Regions from separate parts of the Paenibacillus lutimineralis genome, predicted to be linked through region 2. Evidence: predicted binding sites of a transcription regulator. Region 2 holds the regulator's gene; the other holds the start of a gene.
The links. Region 2 encodes LexA, which represses DNA repair genes until DNA is damaged. Its sites were predicted from a motif close to CGAACATATGTTCG; they were not measured.

Region 1 (7,045 bases), 370 kb from region 2:
TGACGCTTCGGTCACGTGCCTGGGCTGCCTTAAGTAACGAGGATGCCCGCAGAATCGAGGTCGTTCCAAACTTATGGCGGATCGCATCCGTGACGCGTTCCAGCTTTCTTTCCTTTTCCCTATTGCCGAACAGGGTAAGCTGATATTGGTCATCGGGCACCAGCTTAGATAATGTCACGCCGAGTCTGCGAACAGGGAGCCGGTCCCAATGGGTATAAAATAACGTCTTGGCCGCAGTGAATACTTCCATCGTAATATTCGTCGGATCTGGTACCGCCATCTGGTGAAAAAAGCCTGTCGGCCGATCGAAATCAGTACCTTGTGCCCCTGCTGCGACGACGCTGCCCATATAACCCTTGGCGCGGCTACGTCGGCAAACTTCCTCGCTTAATTCCAGTAGAATGACATCAATTTCCTGAGGCTTGCTGTAATCACGGGGTAGCGTCATTTGATGGCCGATGGCCTTCTGTACGTCATGCGAGCTTGGCTTGACTGGGCTCTGATCAATACCGTTCGCTGTCTGCCAGAATAACTCCGCCTGAATATCGCTGTTGCGACCCATCCGCGCCCGCAGCTTGCGCTTGAATTCTGGCAAGGGGAGACTACCAAGGTCGCCGATCGTCGCGAGTCCCATCCGTTGGAAATGTGCGGTCATCCGTGAGCCAACACCGAACATTTTATTTATTGGCTGCGGCCACAACAGGGTTTCTACATCACTTTTGGGTAACGTGAAAATTCCTGTTTCGTTTTTCTTTGCCCATATATCTGTTGCCATTTTAGCAAGGATCTTTGTTGAGCTTATACCTACTCTAATCCAGACACCTGTATACATCATTACCTTTACTTGGATTCTGCGCGCAATCTCCTCTGGAGAACCAAAGTAAGAGAGGGAACCAGTCACGTCTAAAAACTGTTCATCAATTGAAAAAGGCTCCACCAAATCTGTAAAGGATTCAAATATTTCCGTTATCATGAGTGACACATCAATATAAGTTTGCATATGTGGGCGAATAACTACTACATCAGGACATTTCCCAAGAGCCTCTCCTAATGTCTCAGCAGTTGTTATACCGTATTGCTTAGCAATTGGACATGCTGCAAGGACGATTCCAGATCTCCGTGTCGGGTCACCAGCTACAATGAGTGGCTTATCGCGATATTCTGGGTGCGCTGCTTTTTCGACTGACGCATAAAAAGATTGACAATCTGCTAACATAATAACGGGCTCCACAATGACACCCTCCTCCGGAATGCGAAAGTATGTTCCTGTATTTATTATATACCGAATATATGTTCGTGATTCAAAGGTTAAATTACCCAGTTAAAGTTTATTTTTCGAGTTCTCCTTTTACGTGATTAATGATAAAGGTAATGTTTCATGATTTTGCTCGAGACAAGAACTTAATCTCATTGCCGATTTGTTAAAATAGAGTTAACAAAGCTCAATAGTTACGACATGAATGAATACCTAAAAGTTTTAACAATACACCGACAATACTAACTTCTTCAACCCAAGTGATATTTCAATAACAGTTTTTTTCTAAAAGGGAAGTTTTTTTGTTTATAAATCCCCTTAATAAAAGTATTTTGTCGATCTTGGCTTAAAGAAGTCGCAAAATCGCGGCATTTTTTTAAACGATAAAAGCTCTTGTCTCGAGCTGAGGACAAAAACTTATATCGTTAGCCGAAATGAACAAAGAACCTATATCCTAAGACAATTTAAAGCTCTGAATAATTGATATTGAGTAAGCAATGGCGTTAAGCTAACGGGCAGGATAGCGCAAAAGTTTCGCGAATATCCTACATATGGAATTATTTGAGAAGTTCATGAAAAAGACGTTATCCGAAATACCTGAGAAATCTAAAAAACAAGATAGAGCATAGATTTAATAGGAGGTTAAACGATGAAAGAAGTAATTATAAGGCATGGTGGAGATTATTTGCCAATTGAAGATATTGATTTTTCAATAATAGCTAATGATCTTAGGTCTCTCCTGTTTTATAGAGATGATATATTTCTTGGAATGCAAGCAATGAATATTGGTATTATCGATCCTAATATTACTCAATTTGAGTATAACCTATTAGAAACGTATATTGAGAAAGAGAGAACTCCATCTTTTGAAGCGATGACTGTAGGGGCATTCTCTCAAATGTGGATTTTTGCATTATATGAAGTTCTACGTTTGTGGCGAGACAGAAAGTATGATTTTTCTAAACTGTTCAAAAACGGTGGAATTGAATTAAAACTAAAATCACTTGCTGATAATGAAGATCATATGAATTTAACTTTACATGCTAGAAGGAGACAATTGGAGAAATTTCGAGATGATCAGTTTTTTAGAGATGAAGTTGAATATTGTTGGGTTCAATTAGAACCTGTTTACAAGTTGGTTGAATTATATAGAATGAATATGGCCAAACATGCGGCACCGGGCAAGAGTAATGCTATTCCAATCGCGCCTGGTTACGGGCGAATTAACAGTCTATGTGGCGCATTAGATTATGAGTTGCTTTTAGATAGAGATAGTTATGAATTGCTTAATAGAAGAAATGTTGCAGATAATTTGAGGGAAGCTCTGTTAGTTATTAGAGCTAATAAAAAATAAAATTCAATAGACTAATCGAGAAGTCGAGTACTTCGGATAACACCATATTCACGCATCGGGTCGACGTTGTCGCCCCTCGTTCCGACAAGAAGTTAGAAGTGTATTGAATCCATTGACAGCCTTTGATTGCATTTACAACCCCTGCACTGGAGCCAGCGTTTTTGACATATTTGGTGTAGAATTAGGAAAAGAATTATCTAGGTAATGGTTCTTAACACAGACTCAAAAGCAGCTTAATTATAGACTGGAAAAAGGGGAATAAAGGTATGTACATAAATCTTAATTGCAACACATGCTTTAGGGGAGATCAAAAAAATAGATTACTAAAAGAAGCAGTAATGGAAACTGAATCACATTTTTTAGATTCTTATTTCGATCAAGCTAGTGAGGATGATGAATTAAAGTGTAAGTGTCAAAAAGATATTGCTCAAAATGCATATTACATATCTGATGATAATTTTTCCGATATTTGTATAAGAATTTTGTCTGAAAGTATTTCGAATAAGATTCACTATTGTTTTAATTGTGAAGGAGCTTTTATTGATCAAGTAATTAAAGATGATTCTGAATATAAAGGAATGTATGAGCTAAGCGATAACGATATACAAAATCTCACCTCATTAGGTCAACCAGTGGATAATTTAATATATTATCAACTTGAAACTAAAACGAAAGAAAGCTTATTGTTAATGTTAAAATGTCAGAATTGTGGATTTGGTTATAATAGATATGACCCGTCAACAGATAGAACCAGATCCGAATATAAGTTTTTTAGAGAAGACGTTGTCTATTCTGAAACAGACATTCAGCAATTTTATGAAATTATTAAATATTTAAAAATTCGAGACTTCGCATCCGATTATGGTGTGAAAATTAACATAGAAGATTTAACAGAGTTTGGAAGTTATTTAAGGGCTAATCATATGCTTGGTTATTTTCATAACGTAGGCCAAACAATCTTTAAATTACTAAAAACACATTACGATAAAGAACATTATGAAGTATTAAAACCCGGCACCATTGTTCTCAGAGGTAGAACTGTCCCAAAAAACAGTACAGATTATGGAATAGAGCAGATGTGGAACCCCCCTCAATCATGGGCGAGTCACGGGCGTTTTAATCCTGTTGGAAGCTCAGTATTGTATTGTTGTGATAATATCGACTCAATACCTTATGAAATTAATCCTACTGCAAAACAAGATATCTGTATTGCTCACGTTTATATCCGAAGACCATTGATAATGCTCAATATTGATAGGTTATTTTACAAATTTAATGATTTGGTTCGAGAAAGTTCAAATACTGATGGGATTTACAATTCCGATTATGCTTTAACCAATTATATTTCTGAATGTTGCAAGGAAATAGGATATCACGGTATTTCTTATAAAGGGGTAAGAGGTGAAGATTATACCAACTACGCTATTCTAAATTTCACAAGCACCGAGGATATGAGTATTACTCACGTTAAAAGAATGAAAATAAACATTAAATATGAAGTTGAAATTTAGAATATTATTAAGAATTTTCTTCAGACTGCTGTCAGGGGGACGAAAACTTGGTACCATTGAAAGTCGCTATTTTAGCGGCTTTTTTGCTTTATCGGTGCAAGTTCTGGTTGTCAAAAGAAAATAAAGTACTAGACTGAAAAAGAAAGTGTTAGACTGGAAAAATAAAGTTGTAGACTAGATTGCTTCTTAAGACCTTAAGCGCTACGCAGCCCATACAAAAGGTAAAGATGATAGAGAATATGGGATTTTAAAAATATTTATATAGTACTATAGGGCTTATTACAAGAAATAGGGTGAAAAAATGGCTTTGTTTGAGAATATGGGCGGTTTGGAGTTTGAAAAGTTAATCTATAACCTATTTGTTAAACTTGGATTTAGAGCACAAATCACTAAAGCAAGTGGCGATGGCGGGATCGACATTATAGCGAACTATGAAGGTTTATTGTTTAAGGGTAAATATTTGATTCAATGTAAGAGGTGGAAAGGGAAAGTAGGCGAACCTGAATTAAGGGATTTATACGGTACTGTTATATCGGAAAATGCATTAAAGGGCATCCTGGTTACTACAAGTTCTTTTACGAGGCAAGCAGAAGAATTTAGTAGAGGTAAAAATCTTGAGTTAATCGATGAGGTTAAATTAAAGGAACTGCTTTATGCTTCTGAAATGAGCAGTTCAATTGACAATAATATAATAATTAGTGCTGAGACAAACGGATTCTTACAATCCCCCTTATTTGATTCGGAAAAGTATGTTCTCTTAACGGATCGAATAAACGATGACCCATCAATGGAGATGCCACATACTGCCTTAATCAATCTGCTTCTGGCCAGTGTACTAGCTTTCGGCGCAGATGCCCGTACTAATGGAATAATCAATGAAGCAATTTCTAGGATAAACGCACATCGTGAAATATTCGCTACAGGAAAAACAAGGATAATGAAGGAAAAGCGTGTTGAGTCATATTTTAACTTAGCATTAATGGAACTAGCTAACGGGAACTATGGGAAATCATACGAATATCTGTTAAAAAGCGAGGGACAATTGTTTAAAATTTTACGCTGTCATATTGCAATAGCGTATATTCTAGGTTTTCACAATGAATTTGAAATTTTGATGAAACAAGCTATAAGAGGGATTATATTAAAAAACGGAAGTAGGTTATCTAGTCCTCCTCTTACAGACGTTTGCACTAAGATAATTAATGATGAAATGAAAATGTATGATTTTGAGATAGAATATCCAGGTTCGAATTTAATTAGTATTAGAGACTTTCTTAATATGTTTAAAATTCCAACTGAAACAAAGGAAAAACACAGAGCTTATGTGAAGAGTTTCGGGAAAATTAATGAATAGAAAAAAGCGAATGTCTTATGAAGGCAGTCGCTTTTTGTTCCAAATACAGGTTATACTACATCTAATTTGAAAAGTACTATACTTGGCATTTAATTATTTAACCGTTCGCAGCACGTTACCAAGAAAGGTAAGTATGCTGGCTCCACGATAGACACTCGGCGACGGGCACCAGCTACACGACGAAGCTAAGCTCAGTCTAACACTTTATTTTCTGTCTCAAGTCTCAAGGACGTCTCTTTAGGTGAGTTAGTCTAAAACATATTATTCAAAAGCTGACGATATTCCAAGTCGAAAATCGTGTCAAATCAAACTATGCCAGTCTAATGTAGTGTAGTGCTTATAAAAATTTAATTAGCCCATCACCGTAATTTGGAAGCTCCTTAATTTCCAATTTGCAGGGTAATGGGCTATTTATGTTCTATTTAAGGCAGTGTAAGACACTGTCGTTTATAAGACATCATCGTCAGCTAACTCATCTGCCTGACGTTCGTAATCTTCTAAATTAGATGGGATCTTTAATTTCACTTTATCGCCATCAAGGATTACTCCCATTTTTCTCGCGTGTTTGAACGGATCATACGGTTCCTTGTTTTTAAGGCAGGAGTATAAAACTTGAGCTATCTTACCGCATACATGACCAATTGCTTTTCTCTTCGCCATTCCTCGATCAACTAACCGTTTATAGTAAACACGAAAACTATTTTCACTTATTTTTGGAGATATTAACAGCAAAGTCATTAAGAATAGAACTCTGCGAGTATCTCTAACACCCTCGTATGTCTGCCTACTCTTAAAAACAGATGTGCCCGAGATTTTATTCTCAGCGGCTACACCAAGGTACTTTTTAAGCTCTAAATATGTTGAGAAACGTTCAATATCACCAATAGCGCCAATAAATGTACAGGCCATAGACTCACTCATAATAGGGAAGGACATAAGTATCTTTGTATAAGGATGCGGATTGTATCCTTTTTCTTTATCACCATAAAGCAGGGAGGAAATCTGTTTATCCATGCTTTTTATCGCTTCATCTATACGCAGAGCTTCTTCAATTAGCCACGTTTGCCGTTCAGCAAGGTGTGGAATGTTCAAGGCTAATGTGTTGGGTAACAATTCTGCCAAGGTCTTAGAGGCTTTCGTAGCTATAGTTTTTGCACCAATATTTATTAGAGTTTGTCTAAGTTCATCCTGAGTTACCTTGGCCATTTCTTGCGCTGTAGGATACTTCAGAGCCAATTTGAGGACACTTAACGCACCTGTTTTTTTAAAAGCCCGTTTTAGTTCAGGATTAGTTACAGAAAATAATTGCTGAACTTGATTCTTACGTCTCGTTAATTGAGTAGTAAGTAACCAACGATCCCTAGTTAATGTGCGGTATAAAACCTGCTCTGCACTTGCAGGACGAACTATTCGCACCGAACGCATATCAGGATGAAGGGTTTTGTGCCATCCCATATATGCCATAATTCTAGCATCAATTTCATCGGATTTTTCATTAAGTCCTAGCTGGCGTTCACGAAAATCCTTTACAGCTTTATTTTCAACCTGGTATATAGAATAGCCTCGATCTA
Region 2 (11,526 bases):
ATTTATATCTTGAACTGAAATGCGTAAGATAGAGCTGCTTCGCGCCTGCAGCCTTTGCCGCTTCGGCAGCCTGCTTCGCGGTGCTATGATGATAATCATAGGCTGTCTGTGCCAATTCATCGAGAAAAGTGGATTCATGAACCATAGCATCGGCTCCCTCTGACAAACTGATCACAGCCTGACACGGACGCGTATCCCCAAGGATCGTGACGATTCTGCCTTGCTTAGGACGACCAAGCACTTCATCCGGCGTTATTGTTACACCATCTGGAGCCTCAACGCTCTCCCCCCGCTTCAGCTTACCATATAGCGGACCTGGCTTAATGCCGTGACTGGCAAGTATAACAGAATCAAGCTTGCCCGGGAGGTCTTTCTCGATGACTCGATAGCCATAGCTCGCGATCCGGTGATCTAGCAGTTCGGACTCAATGCAAAAGGTCTCATCCTCGAACAATTTCCCACCCTCATGTTCGACGATATCAAGTCGGTAATCAATTCTTGATTCACTAATATTCAGTGAGGTCGTTATATATTGCTTTAACCCTGGCGGACCATATAGGGTCAACGGTGTATTTCCTCCCTGATAGGCCCTACTCGAGATAAGCCCCGGCAGTCCAAACAGATGATCACCGTGAAGATGCGTAATGAAGATCTTCTCCAACTTACTAAGTTTGAGGGGCGAGCGTAGTATTTGATGTTGTGTGCCCTCTCCGCAATCAAATAACCAGAAGCTGCGCCGTTCATCAAACAGGCGGAGTGCTAGCGATGTTACATTTCGCTCCAATGAAGGAACCCCGGCATTTGTGCCCATGAAATATAATTCCATGAATCTAACCTCCTTAAGGCTTATAGCCCTTCAAATTGCCTGAGAACCCTCCGTAGACCGGAGGGTTCTCGCTATTTAACTTAGGCTTTATCTACATTAAAGTATTGAGCCTGAGGATGAGCAAATACCATGGCAGAGACGGAAGCCTCCGGCTCCATCATAAATCCTTCAGTCAACTCAACACCGATATCCTCCGGCTTCATCAGCTCGAATAACGGGCCTTGATCCTCCAGATTTGGACATGCCGGATATCCGAAGGAGACCCTTATGCCTTGATATCTGGCTCCATGACGCTGCTTCATCGTCATATCCTGCGGGTCTGGGAAGCCCCAAATATCACGCATTATATGATGCACCCGTTCCGCAAGTCCTTCTGCAGTCTCGAGTGCAACAGCCTGTAGCGCATGCGACCGCAAGTAATCTCCACTGTCTTTCCATTTCTCAGACAATTCACGTACACCTTGTCCAGCCGTAACGACGAGGAAACCTACATAATCCATAATACCACTGTCCACAGGCTTCAGAAAATCCGCCAGACATAAATACGGTTCAACCTGTTGTCTTGGGAAGCTGAAATTTTTGAGGACTTTGCTATGATCTTCCGGATCATACACGATAATATCATTGCCTGACGATTGTGCCGGGAAGAACCGATACATCGCATTCGCCCGAATAATACCATCACGGGCAGCATGCGCTAGAATCTCGTCCACTGTCTCTTTCAATTGTACGGCCTTCGGATCGCCCTTGGCGAGCAATTGCTCTACTGAGCCACGCAATCCCAAATGATGTCCTAACAGCATTTGCATATTAATATATGGAATAATGTGCTGAATCGGATAATCTCTTAAGATGTGACGCTCCAGATCTGGTGGCTGATATACTGGCACATCCAGCGATATTTTTGAGCGTTCAACTCGGGTTAACTGTGGCAGTGGAGTCTTCTCGGCCACCTTGGAATCCGCTTCTTTCTCCACTTCCATCTCTACCCGCATCTTCTCACGCTGGTCCTTATCCATAAGCTTGTTGGCTAGATCGAGCCCATCCATCGCATCCTTGGCATAGACGACAAGCCCATTATACTCGGGACGAATCCTTGTCCGCGTGAATTTTCGTGTCAGCGCCGCTCCGCCGACCATGATCGGCACATCGATTCCCGCTCCGCGCAGGTCTTGAGCCGTAGCTACCATCTGCTGAGCCGACTTAACGAGCAGACCGGATAGTCCGATCGCATCGGCTTTCTCTTCCCGGTAAGCTTCAATAATACGCTCCGGTGGTACTTTTATGCCCAAATTCACGATTTTGTAACCGTTATTGGAGAGAATGATTTCGACCAGGTTTTTACCAATATCATGGACGTCACCCTTCACAGTAGCCAGCAGGATCTTGCCTTTGACAGATGTCTCATTCTTCTCCATGAAGTTCTCTAGAAAGGCTACTGACGCCTTCATGACCTCAGCACTCTGCAGCACCTCAGCCACGATAAGCTCATTGTTATTGAACAGACGTCCAACCTCTTCCATCCCGGCCATCAGTGGACCATTAATAACCTCAAGCGCGCTGTAACGATTCAACGCTTCCTCCAGATCGGGAATCAGACCTTCCTTCGTGCCCTCCACAACGTAAGAAGCCAGTCGCTCCTCGAGCGACAGATTCACTGCCTTCTCCTTCTTCTCTACCTTCTTGTTACGGAAAGCGGCGACAAATGCGGCCAAAGTCTCGTCATTCGTATTATAGATCAGCTCTTCAGCTAATCTACGTTCCTCCTCAGGAATCGAAGCATAACGTTCCAGCTTTTCGGTGTTCACAATCGCATAATCGAGCCCTGCCTTCGTACATTCGTACAAGAAGACGGAGTTCAGTACTTCACGTCCCGCTTCCGGCAAGCCGAAGGAGACGTTACTAATTCCAAGTACTGTATGGCAAGCAGGCAGTTCCTGCTTAATTAGACGAATACCTTCGATCGTCTCCTTAGCAGAGCCGATATATTGCTCATCCCCCGTGCCGACAGGGAACACCAATGGATCAAAAATAATATCCTCCGCAGAAAGGCCATACTTGTTCACGAGCAAATCATGCGAACGCTTGGCAACTTCCAGTTTGCCCTCCCGTGTGATCGCTTGCCCTTTCTCATCAATCGTGCCAACGACAACCGCTGCCCCATATTTATGAATAAGCGGGGTTACGGTCTCGAATTTTTCTTCACCATCTTCAAGATTAATGGAGTTAATTATCGACTTACCCTGGCAGTAGGTTAGAGCGAGATCCAGCACCTCGGGATCCGTCGTATCGATCATCAGCGGTACCTTCACCTTCTTGGCTACAAGCTCCAAGAATAGCTTCATATCCTGGGCTTCGTCGCGATCCGGGTCCTGTACACAGACGTCAATCACCTGAGCTCCATTCTTCACTTGAGCACGGGCAATCTCCGACGCCTCCTCATATTTCCCCTCTACAATAAGGCGCTTGAACTTGCGTGATCCAAGTACGTTCGTTCTCTCACCAATCATATATGGACGGTTGTCCGCTTCAACATAGACTGGATCGATACCGGATAATGCCGGCGGATGCTCGCCGCTAATCGTTCTCGGTTCGAAGTGGCTCATCTTATCGGCCATTGCAGCAATATGAGCAGGTGTCGTCCCACAGCAGCCACCTGCGATATTCAGCCAGCCTTGCTCAGCGAAGCCTGCCAGCTTCTGGGCCAGCGAATCCGGCGATTCGTGATAATTACCATTCTCATCAGGCAGTCCGGCATTTGGATAGCAGCTTATAGCTGTTCTGGCCATATCGGACAAGGTTCTGATATGATCACGCATGAATTCCGGTCCGGTAGCACAGTTGAGTCCAATCGAGATCGGCTTCAAATGCTCCAGCGAGATATAGAATGCTTCGATATTCTGTCCAGCCAGTGTCGTTCCCATCGGCTCGATGGTACCGGATATCATGAGAGGCAGTCTTATTCCGGACTTCTCATAAGCTCGGGTAATTCCGATACTCCCCGCCTTCACATTTAGCGTATCCTGCGATGTCTCAAGTAGCATTGCATCGACACCGGCCTCGATTAATGCCAGCACTTGTTCCTCATAGCTGTCTATAAGCTCGTCAAAAGTGACTCCACCTGTAACCGATAATGTCTTCGTCGTGGGGCCAAGAGCACCAACGACGTAGCGCGGATGTTCCGGTGTGCTATATTTATCAGCCGCAGCAATCGCCAGACGCGCAGCTGCCAAGTTAATCTCACGCGTTTGGTCTTGCAGCCCGTATTCAGCAAGCACTATAGAAGTAGCACCGAATGTATTCGTCTCGATTAGATCGGCTCCCGCTTCCAAGTATTGCTCATGAATGTTCTGAATCACATCCGGACGGGTGAGCACAAGCATTTCATTACAACCGTCCAGGTCTTCCCCGCCGAAATCGGCAGGAGACAGGTTCTTCTGCTGAATCATGGTGCCCATGGCCCCATCGAGGATTAATATTCGTTCTTTCATTCTGGACTCTAGACTTGGTTTACTCATGTTCAATCCCTCCCGCAAAACGTTAAGTTTTAGTGTATCAGAAGTCAGCCATTAAGAAAAGGTGCAATTACAAATCGGAAAGTACGCGCCATGACTGACCTTATCGCTGAATTTCAAGCGTCGATCCAAACGCGGCTATCACATAACCGGATGTATTTAACTCGATTAAGAATCAATTAATGAACAGGTAATCGCATCAGGGTAATGAGAATTAAAAACACGAATAAATTTTACCAGTGGATTGATAAATGTTCGTATTTATATCCACCTTGATTGAATGAGTAAAAAGCCGTCTCTACACTTCGTTCTGTCGAGCAGAACTAACGACTGAGCTTCTATTCCGCATGAAGTTCTGGACTTCGCAGTGACAAATATGCACATCAGAGGAGGACATAAAAAAAACTGCCCTTCGTAATGAAGAGCAGTTCTCTTGACATAACATTTGCATCCTAAGCCTTACTCAAGAACTGTAAATTTCTCTGATGGCATCGAATGCTGATCTCTGGCCGTAACATGGGAGATGACTTGATAGTTGCCCGCCTCTTTAAAGGTCTTCTCTAGTACGTAGGTTCCCTCTCCAGCACTCTTGACAGTTACCTTACTATGCTGATCCTCGGTATCCCCGTCCTTCCAGATCTCAAACATGACCTCTTTGGCGTCATCCACCGTCTCCCCTTGTTGCGTTACCTTGGCCTCAAAACGAACCTTCTCGCCTGCTTGAATCTCAGTCGGATTCACTTGAAGCCTCACCTGAATAGGTTCCATAGCCATGTTGTCTGTATGATTGCCGGATTTCTTATCTCCGCAACCACTAATCACGATGAGAACAAGTGCGAATAACAGAACACTCCAGCCTCTTCTTCGCATGCTATCTTCCTTTCTTCATGAATCATAACGGTGAGATCTATTAAGCTAATTCCGCAATAATCTGGTGCAATTGGGACAGATGAGAAATTTCATAATCCGGGACGATCTCATCATTTCGGGTCTTCTCATCCCGATTGATCCATACGGCATTAATGCCAACACTAAGCGCTCCGCGAATATCGGTCGTAAGCTTGTCCCCAACCATTAAGGTCTCTTCGGGCTCTGTTCCTAATTGCTCAAGCGCATGCTTGAAGATCGTGGAATCCGGTTTGCCTTTGCCGAAGCTGCCGGAGATAATGACCTTATCGAAGTAACCAGATAGCTCTGGCACTCCATCCAGCTTCTCTTGTTGCAGGGCAGGGCAGCCATTCGTTAGTAGAAGCAGCTTAACCTTCCCCTTCAACTCCTGCAGAATTTGGAATGTCTCTTCATATACATACGCACGTTCCCGGCGTTCTGCAGCAAAACCTTCTGCAAGCTCGGCGGCCAATTCATCGTTAGCAATACCGAGGGCAAGCAAGCCGCGGCGCCAAGACTCCTTACGGTAGATCGGTGCCAGTTCTTCAAGCTGACGGAATTCCGGCTGTTCCCCAGCTGAGAAGTTAGCCCATAGCCCTTCAAATGGATTTATCCCGATCATTTTCGTAAAAGAAAATGTCTCATAGGATTCATACAATTCCCTAGCTTCTCTGCGGACAGCCGCTTCCAGTTCTATCGAGTTGCAGCCCGTTACTGCTTCAGCCTTGCGACATGTCTCCTCGAAAGCCTCTTTTACGCTCCGATCATCCCAGAGCAATGTATCATCCAAATCAAAGCATACCGCTTTTATGGTCACTTCGACCACTCCTCCCTCTCCCATGCCAAATTACATCATTTGCTATGCGCTCTCTCGAAGTTTCCTACTCTCTCTCAAAGGTAACATGATGAGTGTGTGCGAACTGCTCCAGACGGTCTCCCATAGCTGCCGTATCAAACTGATTCCGAGTACGATAGAATACCCAATTCGCATCCTTAATCTTAGGCACGATCATGATTTTCTTGCGGCTGACTTTGATTTTGCTAATGTTGCCTGCTTCCAGAATTCGGTCGCGGTTATATTTGGTTGTATATATCCAATTCTTGTTAATGCGTAGATAGGGTCTTCTCATGTACAAGGTGAAGGCCAGCAGTAAGTACAGCCCGATCGTCAGCCAATAAAGCCAGGTACTCATATCCGCTGAATTACCGATCATTCCAACGGTTGAATACAATAAGGCAATAAACACTAACACTCCCGGCAGGATGATATTGCGCCCCCGGAAAATATCCCCCTCCCCTCTTGCACCAAGCGATTTCCGTGGGTTGGATGCCGTGCCTGTCGTGATCGTAGGCCCTTTCCCTTTTTGGTTCAGTCTTTTTTGATTGCGTTCTACTTTTCTGTCAAATGAACCCATATTCTGTCCTCCTCATATTAATAGCGCTATCAACATTATAAGCCTACGAAATGTCCAGCCAATCAAGCCCGACACTTGTTCGTAAGCAGCATGTTATGTATAGCCAGGCCCAAAGGGCCGGCTTACTCATCGACGATTTCGATTTGTTCTAATCTTTGACGGAAATTCGCCCGGAAATTCTCGAGATATCTCTCGCGCAGCTTAGCTCTCTCCAGAATCTCTTCTTCGGTTAACCCATCAGATTTATGTTTACGGGCCAATTCATTGATCCGTGCAACAACAGATTCTATATCCATAATTCCCTCCCCAAGTCGTTAGTCTTTTATTACAGCTCTCATCCTCATATTATAGAAGAGATTCAGATTCAAGCCGTATTTACCGCTCATGCAAAGCAGTAATTATTCATACTCTGACATGAGAAAAAGAGCTTGTCAAGGCAGTGCCGCCTTTAGTGCAAGCTCTCTTCATTATATAGTAATTTCTCTTCATCGTAAAACGGTATCGACATTCATTCCGTGGACCTACTAGAACGAACTTACAACTGATTAGTTAGGGAGAACCAGCACTTCCCCAGCTTGTATCGAACTCAAATGCTTTCCATTAGCACGCTTGATTGTATCTATATATTTTCTAATGTCTTTGCCCTGGGGTTTATGCTCAGAAGCAATCTCCCATAACGTATCACCCGGCATAACAATAACTGTCTCCAACGGTTTCTTATTAGCGTTATCAGTCGATGAGGCAAAAGCCGAGACCACTCCTGTACAGGTTAACAATAGTAGTACAAGCACCAACATCGTTCTCTTAGCTGTTCTAGAAAGATGGGCGCTCCGTCTCCCTGGCAATATAGAAGTTTTCTGAACTGGCTCCGTATAAATACTCTTATAAGTGCTATATTTAAGCATTTTCCTCACTCCAAACAAGTGTTCTTATTGCTGAAAATAATATAACACGAACACTTGTTTGATTCAATACTTTTTTCGAACATTCGTTCTCTATTTTTTTCACATCATTCGACGGCATCTATTCGGTATATATGTATGAAATGGGATCAAAAACGTATAAAGTTAGAACTTATGTTTGTACGAACGGTAGTTCTATGTTATAATTTTTCCAAACGTTACTAACTGGAGTTGATTGGTTATGTCTAAGGTGTCCAGCCGCCAGCAAGCAATCTTGGAATTTATTCGCAGCGAAGTACGAACGAAAGGATATCCACCCTCCGTCCGTGAAATTGGAGAAGCCGTTGGACTAGCCTCCAGCTCTACGGTACACGGACATCTGGATCGTCTGGAGAAGAAGGGATTCATTCGACGCGACCCTACCAAACCGAGAGCTATTGAGCTGCTTGGCGAGGAATCCGAAAGCGCCGGCCTGTTCGCCCATTCGGTAGCACGCGTTCCTGTCGTCGGTAAAGTAACAGCAGGCGTGCCGATCACGGCAACCGAGAATATAGAGGATTACTTTCCGTTGCCTAATCATTATGCGAACGATGGCGAGATTTTCATGTTGTCCGTTGTCGGCAACAGCATGATTGAAGCCGGAATCCATAATGGCGATTATGTTATCGTAAGACAACAGCAGACCGCGAACAACGGCGATATCGTCGTAGCAATGACTGAGGAAGATGAAGCCACGGTCAAGACCTTCTACAAAGAGAAGGATCATATCCGCCTTCAGCCGGAGAATCCAACCATGGAGCCCCTTCGCTTGAAGCACGTAAGCATCCTCGGCAAAGTCATCGGCCTCTTCCGGGATTTTCATTAATCTTGATTTTATACAATGGACTGCGTCTGTTCGGACGAATCCTACATAAGTTGCAGCAATCGATTATTGACGATTTAATGCTACAACGATGGATTAAAGGCATCCCTGCTGGGATGCCTTTTAAGTTGTAATTATTTTGTTATCTCCTCTTGTTCTCAAAGTCCGTATTTGACTTGTCTAATGAATTTTAATTTTAAACTCTAGGCATCCGCCCAGTTTGTTTTATAGGCTAATGCATAGAATGTCGTATACAATTTACTGGGAGGTAATTTTTTGAACAGTTATCCAATGATGTATCAAATGCCCACCATGACTAGTATGTCAAATATGCCTAATATGCCACATAAGCATCACATGCCTCAATCTATCATTGTTCATCCTGTTGATCAATGCGTTGTTGAATGTTTAATGTCCCTTAAAGGTAAAGTTGTCATTCTGGAAACTACTCGCGGCAGACTCGACGGATGTATCATCGATGTAAAACAAGACCATGTCGTACTTGAAGAAAGACATATGAAGTTTATTGTTCGCATTTGCGAAATTGTCTGGATCATGCCGGAATATTAGATAAAAGAGGGGCTAGTCGCCCCCTCTATCCAGACCTTCAAGCATACGTATATAGACTAGTCGCTTTCAAAAGGTTAATGAAAATCCAAATAACGAGATAGTAAAATTCTCCGTCCTTAGGCTTCCCAGTGGGAAGTTCTAAGGTCATTTTATGTTCCGAGCAGGTTTATAGTGTTTTTTATAGAGATACTAGTTTCTAACGCACTTGACCATTATGTTTATTATGCTATCGTATTCACTGTAAGACACTGGAAATATCGTGATATCAATACGGGGGGTTCCGTGAGAAGAAAAACGATTATTGGGTTCGTTATTCCGATGCTGATTGCTATTATGGGAAGTTCCTCCCCGGAGATTCTTATAAGAAATGAGTATTCAATATACGAGAATGGGGATTGAAATGTGGAATTCTTAGTTTTTGCTTCCAGCTTAACTGCACTGATTTTTTCGATAGTCGCTTTTGTTCGTACAATAAAGCGTAAGTAAATTGAATATTAGCACCCTTAGGTGGTTCAATATTCACGACTATAGTAGATAAGCACACAACTTTATTAATTAGGTAAATATCCGTTACCTCTCCTCCTATTATTTGCATACTTTGTTACATAGATATTAAGAGAAGAGATAGGGACCTTGAAAATATTGAAGCACTTCGTAAACATCTGACAGCCATTCTAAAATGTAATGATGACAGCAAGATAAGAAAATCTCTACCTAAACGAATCTAAGATGATCTTTCTATTAATAATAAGTTCCGCCAGCATCAAGCCAGCGGAGCCTTTTAACGACATCATCGGATTGAGCTACGGTGTTTCAGCTTTTATCGGAAACACCGTAGCCATGTAACTAAGATTAATTAGTTAAAATACAAAAGCTCTTGTAATGATAACAAGCAGAATGAAGAGCACTAAAATTGCTGCTGTTGATGTAAACAGTCCCCCGCCACAACCTACACCGCCAACTACATCGCTCATGTGTGCAACCTCCTTGTTTTTAAAGTACACATCATCCTATTCAAATTTTGATTAACAGTTTGGACATATCTACCTATCCTATAGTCTAATTATCAAAATACTTGTACAACTTTGGGAACATAACAGTAGTTATCGTCTATATAAAAGTAAAATGACTATTGATTGGCTTACCTGTATTGAGCAGACCGTTCGAGATTACATTAACTACTATAACTCGATCTGATCTAACGACTAAATAACCAGTCGCCGATAGAATATCGACGACTGGTTATTTAAACTTGCAAGGAGTTTTAATCCCTGTCCCACAAACGGGGGGCAGTCCCCATTAAACTAGTTGGCTTTTTAAATACTGCTGTTTTCGGCTTGTGCTACGGTGTTTCCACGAACGTTACCACACCCCAGTTTTTGATATTACTCGAGGTTCGTCACTAATTAAAATGTTCTTAAGATAATAACAAGGAGTATATAGAGAACCAAAATTACAGTAGTTGAAGTCCCAATTGCTCCTCCGAATCCAGGACCGCAACAACCTACACCACCAATTTCACCCATTTAAATACCTCCTCTGTTATATGGTACAGTGCATTCTATTCAAATGCCCGTTACAAAGATTAGGCATACATCACTATACGTGGCCTATTTATTAGATTCTTGTACACTCGTTATATCCTCTGTCTGGTTGTTTCGGGTTCGAAATAATACCTAGGGCAGCCAATACATAGCTGCGCATCTTTTCTCATAAATTTGGGGCATTTGTCGGCAATTAGTAGAAACTGCTTTATTCATTGTTATTTACCCAACAATAAAAAACCCCCACGCCTTACGGCGCAAGGGATTCCTCGAATTAATACAAAGTCATATATTGGTCACGTTCCCATTGGTGGACTTGCATTCTAAACATATCCCATTCGATGGCTTTCAACTCATAGAAGTGGGTCATAGCATGATCGCCGAGAGCATCAGCCATGATATCACTGCGCACTAATTCACCGATCGCTTCCTTCAAGTCTACTGGCAAGCTTGGAATACCTTCTTCGATACGCTCTTCGTCAGACATCACGTAGATGTTACGATCAACGGGTTGAACGAGCGGCAGCTTTCTCTTGATGCCATCAAGACCTGCCTTGAGCATTACTGCAAGTGCAAGGTATGGGTTAGCAGCCGGGTCAGGGTTACGGACCTCAACGCGAGTACTAATCCCGCGGGAAGCTGGAATACGAATCATCGGGCTACGGTTACTGGAAGACCAAGCTACATAGCATGGCGCTTCATAACCAGGCACGAGACGTTTATAAGAGTTCACAGTTGGGTTGGTTACAGCGGCGAAGGCGCGCGCATGGGTCAAAATACCGGCCATGTAGTGGCGAGCGTCTTGGCTCAGGCCAAGCTCATCCTTCTCATCATAGAAAGCATTTGTCTTACCCTTGAACAGGGATTGATGACAGTGCATTCCGGAACCACTCACGCCATACAATGGCTTCGGCATAAATGTAGCATGCAAGCCATGCTGACGAGCGATCGTCTTAACAACCAATTTGAAGGTTTGAATTTGGTCAGCCGCTTTAATTGCCTTC

Region 1: the regulator LexA is predicted to act here: its motif matches at 1,284-1,297, upstream of EI981_RS09505 (DNA polymerase IV).

What each region holds. Positions count from the first base shown of each region.
Region 1 is NZ_CP034346.1:2,284,028-2,291,072, forward strand. Features, by position in the region: gene EI981_RS09505 (DNA polymerase IV) at 1-1,231, opposite strand, end outside; gene EI981_RS09510 (hypothetical protein) at 1,905-2,609, shown strand; gene EI981_RS09515 (RES domain-containing protein) at 2,876-4,120, shown strand; gene EI981_RS09520 (restriction endonuclease) at 4,422-5,474, shown strand; gene EI981_RS09525 (IS110 family transposase) at 5,922-7,045, opposite strand, start outside.
Region 2 is NZ_CP034346.1:2,650,161-2,661,686, reverse strand. Features, by position in the region: gene rnz (ribonuclease Z) at 1-826, opposite strand, end outside; gene metH (methionine synthase) at 907-4,344, opposite strand; gene EI981_RS11270 (FixH family protein) at 4,801-5,211, opposite strand; gene EI981_RS11265 (HAD family hydrolase) at 5,252-6,046, opposite strand; gene EI981_RS11260 (hypothetical protein) at 6,111-6,644, opposite strand; gene EI981_RS11255 (DUF896 domain-containing protein) at 6,767-6,940, opposite strand; gene EI981_RS11250 (LysM peptidoglycan-binding domain-containing protein) at 7,190-7,549, opposite strand; gene lexA (transcriptional repressor LexA) at 7,788-8,411, shown strand; gene EI981_RS11240 (DUF2642 domain-containing protein) at 8,685-8,978, shown strand; gene EI981_RS29545 (YjcZ family sporulation protein) at 9,839-9,952, opposite strand; gene EI981_RS29540 (YjcZ family sporulation protein) at 10,385-10,504, opposite strand; gene glnA (type I glutamate--ammonia ligase) at 10,797-11,526, opposite strand, start outside.